Linked DNA regions of Actinocorallia herbida. Each later gene encodes a partner of the first gene's protein in a complex. Links are inferred from orthologs where the notes say so. Each region holds a gene or a part of one and is shown on either strand. Other genes may lie near its edges.

The links.
Region 2: EDD29_RS05225 (region 1) and EDD29_RS06700 share a complex: the UniProt entries of both Bacillus subtilis proteins name them as parts of the possible RNA degradosome complex. The link is inferred for Actinocorallia herbida from one-to-one orthologs.

The regions. Positions count from the first base shown.
Region 1 is NZ_RJKE01000001.1:1,077,793-1,081,356, forward strand. What follows is about bases 223-3,279. They hold EDD29_RS05225 (polyribonucleotide nucleotidyltransferase), read left to right. Parts: upstream 223-614; coding sequence 615-2,945; downstream 2,946-3,279. Other genes in these bases: rpsO (30S ribosomal protein S15), read left to right, coding at 223-375; EDD29_RS05230 (M16 family metallopeptidase), read left to right, coding at 3,073-3,279. Outside these bases: more of rpsO, read left to right, coding at 106-222; more of EDD29_RS05230, read left to right, coding at 3,280-3,564. UniProt on the Bacillus subtilis protein: Involved in mRNA degradation. Catalyzes the phosphorolysis of single-stranded polyribonucleotides processively in the 3'- to 5'-direction. Necessary for competence development in Bacillus subtilis.
Region 2 is NZ_RJKE01000001.1:1,406,390-1,409,324, forward strand. It holds EDD29_RS06700 (6-phosphofructokinase), read left to right. Parts: upstream 1-924; coding sequence 925-1,947; downstream 1,948-2,935. Other genes in the region: EDD29_RS06690 (MbnB/TglH/ChrH family RiPP precursor modification enzyme), read left to right, coding at 1-351; EDD29_RS06695 (SCO6045 C-terminal-like domain-containing protein), read left to right, coding at 361-795; thiI (tRNA uracil 4-sulfurtransferase ThiI), read left to right, coding at 2,051-2,935. UniProt on the Bacillus subtilis protein: Catalyzes the phosphorylation of D-fructose 6-phosphate to fructose 1,6-bisphosphate by ATP, the first committing step of glycolysis.

The DNA.
Region 1 (3,564 bases):
CTCATAGCGGCGGGCCTCATAGAGAACGCACACTGCGGCCGACCCGGGTCCTTGCGGGGGCCTTCGGGTAGAGGCTGCGGGTGTCGAGCACATCTAAGGAGTCACGTGTCCCTGGACACCGCCGTCAAGAACCAGATCATCGCCGAATATGCGACCGTTGAGGGTGACACCGGATCGCCGGAGGTCCAGGTCGCGCTGCTGACCCGGCGGATCAACGACCTGACCGAGCACCTCAAGGCGCACAAGCACGACCACCACAGCCGCCGCGGGCTGCTGCTGCTGGTCGGCCGCCGCCGCCGGCTGCTCAAGTACCTGCAGAACAAGGACATCAGCCGCTACCGCGCGCTGATCGAGCGCCTCGGTCTGCGCCGCTAGTGCCAGGAGGGAGTGACCCGCCCCGCGGGTCACTCCCTTCCTGCTAGAACGCCACAAGTAAAGAACAAGCAAGCCCGCGAACGTTCTTCCGACGCATTCGAGGGCCGGTCCTCGGTAGTGGCCATCGGATTCATGTGATCCGCGGGCTTCGATCGAAGACCGGCAGGGAATCTCGGGCGAGGAGACGTGGAGCGGGGAACGACGAAACCAGGAGGTTTCCCGTGTCAGATGCCGTACGCATCGACGGAGCGCACAGCTCCGAAGCCGTGATCGACAACGGTTCCTTCGGCGTCCGCAAGCTGCGTTTCGAGACCGGCCGTCTCGCGCGCCAGGCCGGCGGCTCCGCCGTCGTCTACCTGGACGACGACACCATGGTCCTGTCCGCCACGTCCGCCTCCAAGCGGCCGAAGGACAACCTCGACTTCTTCCCCCTGACGGTGGACGTCGAGGAGCGCATGTACGCCGCGGGCCGGATCCCCGGCTCGTTCTTCCGCCGTGAGGGCCGCCCGTCCGAGGACGCCGTCCTCACGTGCCGCCTCATCGACCGCCCGCTGCGCCCGTCCTTCGTCAAGGGACTGCGCAACGAGATCCAGGTCGTCGTCACGGTCATGGCGCTCAACCCCGAGCACCTGTACGACGTCGCCGCGATCAACGCCGCGTCGATGTCCACCCAGCTCGCGGGGCTGCCCTTCTCCGGCCCGATCGGCGGCGTCCGCGTCGCGCTGATCGACGGCCAGTGGGTCGCGTTCCCGACCCACCCCGAGCTGGAGCGCGCCACCTTCGACATGGTGGTCGCCGGCCGCACCCTGGCCGACGGCGACGTCGCGATCATGATGGTCGAGGCCGAGTCCACCACCGGCACCCTGAACCTGGTCGCCGAAGGCGCCGTGGGCCCGACGGAGGAGACCGTCGCCCAGGGCCTCGAGGCCGCCAAGCCCTTCATCAAGGAGCTGTGCCGGGCCCAGGTCGAGCTGGCCGAGATCGCCGCCAAGGAGACCGCCGAGTACCCCGTCTTCCTCGACTACGAGGCCGACGCGCTCGAGGCCGTCACCGCCGAGGTCTCCGCCGACCTCGCCCAGGCGCTGACCATCGCGGGCAAGCAGGAGCGCGAAGAGCGCCTCGCGGAGATCCAGGCCGTCGCCGTCGAGAAGCTCGCCGAGCGTTTCGAGGGCCGCGAGAAGGAGATCCCCGCCGCGATCCGCTCGCTCACCAAGAAGCTGATCCGCGAGCGCATCATCAGCGAGGGCGTCCGCATCGACGGCCGCGGCGTCAAGGACATCCGCCAGCTGTCCGCCGAGGCCCACGTGGTCCCGCGCGTGCACGGCTCGGCGCTGTTCGAGCGCGGCGAGACCCAGATCCTGGGCGTGACCACGCTGAACATGCTCCGCATGGAGCAGACGATCGACACGCTCAACCCCGAGCGCACCAAGCGCTACATGCACAACTACAACTTCCCGCCGTACTCGGTCGGTGAGACCGGCCGCGTGGGCTCGCCCAAGCGTCGCGAGATCGGCCACGGCGCGCTCGCCGAGCGGGCCCTGCTGCCGGTGCTGCCGACCCGCGAGGAGTTCCCCTACGCGATCCGCCAGGTGTCGGAGGCGCTGGGCTCGAACGGCTCGACCTCGATGGGCTCGGTCTGCGCGTCCACGATGTCGCTGCTGGACGCGGGCGTGCCGCTGAAGGCGCCGGTCGCGGGCATCGCGATGGGCCTCATCCACGAGGGCGGCGAGTACGTCACCCTGACCGACATCCTCGGCGCCGAGGACGCGTTCGGCGACATGGACTTCAAGGTCGCCGGTACCAAGGAGCTCATCACCGCGCTCCAGCTCGACACCAAGCTCGACGGCATCCCCGCCGAGGTTCTGGCCGCCGCGCTGCGCCAGGCCCGGGGCGCCCGCCTCGCGATCCTCGACGTCATGGAGGACGCGATCGAGGGCACCGCCGAGATGAGCGAGTACGCGCCGCGGATCATCACCATCAAGGTGCCCGTGGACAAGATCGGCGAGGTCATCGGCCCGAAGGGCAAGATGATCAACTCGATCCAGGCGGACACCGGTGCCGAGATCACCATCGAGGACGACGGCACCATCTACGTCGGCGCGACGAACGGCCCCTCCGCCGAGGCCGCGCGCCAGGCGATCAACTCGATCGCCAACCCGCACATGCCGGAGATCGGCGAGCGCTACCTGGGCACGGTCGTCAAGACCACCACCTTCGGCGCGTTCGTCTCCCTCATGCCGGGCAAGGACGGCCTGCTGCACGTCTCCCAGCTGCGCAAGCTGCACGGCGGCGTCCGGATCGAGAACGTCGAGGACTTCATCAAGGTCGGCGAGAAGATCCAGGTCGAGGTCACCGAGATCGACCCACGCGGCAAGCTGTCGCTGGTCCCGGTCGAGGTCATCGAGAAGGAGGCCGCGGGCGCGGCGTCCGGTGACGCGCCGGCCGCCGAGCAGGCCGCGGGCGAGTCGGCCGAGGGCGGGGACTCCCGTCCGCCGCGCCGCACCCGCACCCGTCGTCCGGCCTCGGACCGGGGCGGCGACCGCGGCGGCGAGCGCGACCGCAACTCCTGATCCCGCCTTACGGGCACATGCCTCAGCTGACCGGCCGGTTCCGCCCCACGGCGGACCGGTCGGTTCGCGCTTGGCCCCCCGGCCGCCGACGCGGCCACCGCATCCGGCGAACGGAAAGAGAACAGAGTTGAGCATCTCAGCCGTCGAGCAGGAGCCCGGCAGCACCGTCATCCTTCACCCCGGCGCCGACGGGGTCGGCGTGGTCCAGCGGACCGTGCTGCCCGGCGGCCTGCGGGTCGTCACCGAGACCATGCCGACGGTCCGGTCGGTGGCGTTCGGAATCTGGGCCGGGATCGGCTCGCGCGACGAGGACCTCGCCGACGCGGGCGCCACCCACTACCTCGAGCACCTGCTGTTCAAGGGGACCTCCCGCCGGTCGGCGCTGGAGATCTCCGCCACGATGGACGCGGTCGGCGGCGACCTCAACGCGTTCACCGCCAAGGAGTACACCTGCTACTACGCGCGGGTGCTGGACTCCGACCTGCCTCTCGCGGTGGACGTGGTGTCGGACATGCTGACCTCCTCGCTCATCGAAGAGGCCGACGTGGAGGCCGAGCGCGGGGTCATCCTCGAAGAGATCTCGATGCGGGACGACGACCCGTCGGACCTCATCCACGAC
Region 2 (2,935 bases), 330 kb from region 1 along the record:
CTGGTCGACCGGACGGGCGCGCTGCTGCTCCTGGACGTCGCCAACGTGTACGCGAACGCCCGCAACCGCGGCCACGACCCCGTCCGGGTGCTGGAGTCCTTCCCGCTGGACCGCGTCGCCTACTGCCATGTCGCGGGGGGCCGCGAAAGCGAAGGGCTCTACCACGACACGCACACCGACCCCGTCCCGGCCGAGGTGCTGGCCCTCGTCGCGGAGGCCGAGCGGCGCTGCCCGCCCGAGGGACGGCTCGGCCACCTCCTGGAGCGCGACGGGCGCTACCCGCCGCCGTCCGTCCTCGCCGCCGAACTCGACGCCATCGCCGACGCCGCCGGCCTGTCCCGGATCACCTGAGGAGGCCGGATGGACGAGTCCTTCGCGGACCTCGCCGCCCGCCAGGAGGCCCTCGTGCGCGCGCTCGTCGCGGGCGCCGACCTGCCCGCCGGCTTCATCGCGCCGCACGTCGACGCCGCGGCCCGCGCCCTCCTGCGCAAGAGGTTCGGCGAGGTCCTGCACCCCTGGCCGGCCCTCGTCCTGCACCGCGAGGAGTACCTGTGCTGGGCCGCGGGCCGGCCCACCCGCGGCTCCTGGCTCGACGGCTGGGACTTCGCCCGCGCCCACCGGGCGGCCCTCGCCCCCGAAGCCCGCGCGGCCCTCGCCGTCCGCGAAGCCCTGTGGCACTACCCTCCCGCGGGCGCCTCCGACGCCCGCCCCCGCCGCGCCCCGGCGCTGCGCTTCTTCCCGGGCGGCCTTGTCCTCGCGGCCTTCACGAAGGCGCGGGTCTTCGGCCGGGCCTAAGAATTGCCGCTTTCGTCCCAAAGGTTGCTCTGCTTCGTTTCCGTTCCGCGGCTTCGTCGCTTCCCCGTGAACCGTCCGGGGCATGCCCCCGGTGGGTGGATCACCGTCGCGGGGAAGGGGCCGGCGCTCATGCGCATCGGGATGCTGACCGGCGGCGGCGACTGCCCCGGGCTCAACGCGGTGATCCGCGCGGTGGTGCGCAAGGGCGTCCAGGAGTACGGGCACACGTTCACCGGGTTCAAGGACGGGTGGCGGGGGCCGCTGGAAGGCGACGCGGTGGAACTGCCCGTGTCGGCCGTGCGGGGGATCCTCGCGCAGGGCGGGACGATCCTCGGCTCGTCGCGGACGAACCCGCTGAACGAGCCCGACGGGGCGCGGAAGATCACCGGACACCTCGCCGCCCTCGGCGTCGACGCGCTGATCGTGATGGGCGGCGAGGACACCCTGGGCGTCGCCGAGGCGCTGCACGGCCAGGGCGTCCCGCTCGTCGGGGTGCCGAAGACGATCGACAACGACCTCGCGGCGACCGACTACACGTTCGGCTTCGACACCGCGGTCTCGATCGCCACCGACGCCCTCGACCGGCTCCGGACGACCGCCGAGAGCCACCACAGGGCCGTCGTCTGCGAGGTGATGGGCAGGCACGCCGGATGGATCGCGCTGCACGCGGGACTCGCCGGGGGCGCCGATGTGATCCTCATCCCCGAACGGCCCTTCGACCCGGCCAAGGTGATCGGCCGGGTCGAGGCGCGATTCCGGCGAGGGCACGCCGCGGTCGTCTGCGTCTCCGAGGGCGCCCGCCCGATCGAGGGCGCCCTGACCCTCCAGGAAGGCGGCGAGGACGCCTTCGGCCACGTCCGCCTCGGCGGGGTCGGCGCCTGGCTCGCCGACCGGCTCGAGAAGGCCACCGGGCGCGAGGCCCGCGCCGTCGTCCTCGGCCACCTCCAGCGCGGAGGCACCCCGACGGCCTACGACCGCGTCCTCGCCACCCGCTTCGGCCTGCACGCCATCGACGCGGTTCAGGCGGGCGCCTTCGGCGTCATGACCGCTCTCCGCGGCACCGAGATCCTCCGCGTCCCCCTCCGCGAAGCCATCACCACCCTGAAAACCGTCCCCCCGGACCGCTACGCCGAGGCGGAAGCTCTGTTCTGAGCGGGCCGGGCCCGGAGACGAGGCGGGAAAATCGTTCGAAGTGCTGCTCCGGATGGGCGACACTGAAAGGTGTTCCCAGTCAGCCCCTCCTGGAGGTTTGGTCATGCCCGCGGCGTCCGTCATCGGTGAGCCCTGCGTTCTGCTGAAGCTCGGCGAGATCGTGCTCAAGGGCAAGAACCGGCACCAGTTCGAGCAGCGCCTGCAGAACAACATCCGCAACGCGCTGGCGTCGACCGGCGTGGAGACCGTGCTGTGGCAGCGGTCCGGCGTGATCGTCATCCGGGCCAAGAGCGCCGCGGTCGACGACGTCGAGAGGGTCGCGAAGCGGCTCGAGGACGTCATGGGCATCGTGATCGTGCACCGCTGCTGGCGGGTGGACAAGACCGTCGAGGCGATGACGCAGGCCGCCCTCGACATGGTCGGCGAGCACCCGGCGTCGGCCCTCGGCGGCAGCTTCGCGGTCCGGCCGCGGCGCCGCGACAAGCGGTTCCCGATCACCTCCGCCGAGATCGGCGTGTCGGTCGGCTCGGCGATCAACGTCAAGTTCGGCCTGCCGGTCAACCTCAAGCGCCCCGACCTGACCGTCTCCATCGAGGTCGACCGCGACGAGGTGTTCGTCTACACCGACGGCACCCCCGGCCAGGGCGGCCTGCCCGTCGGCTCCAGCGGGCGCGGCCTCGTGCTGATGTCCGGCGGCATCGACTCGCCCGTCGCGGCCTACCGGATGATGCGCCGCGGCCTGCGGGTGGACTACCTGCACTTCTCCGGCATGCCCTTCACCGGCCCCGAGTCGATCTACAAGGCGTACGCGCTGGTCCGCGAGCTCGACAAGTTCCAGGGCGGCTCGCGCCTGTTCGTCGTGCCGTTCGGCAAGGCCCAGCAGCAGATCAAGGCCGCGGGGGAAGACCGCCTCGCGATCGTCGCGCAGCGCCGCCTCATGCTGAAGACCGCCGAGGTGCTCGCCGAACGCCGCAAGGACGGCGCCCTC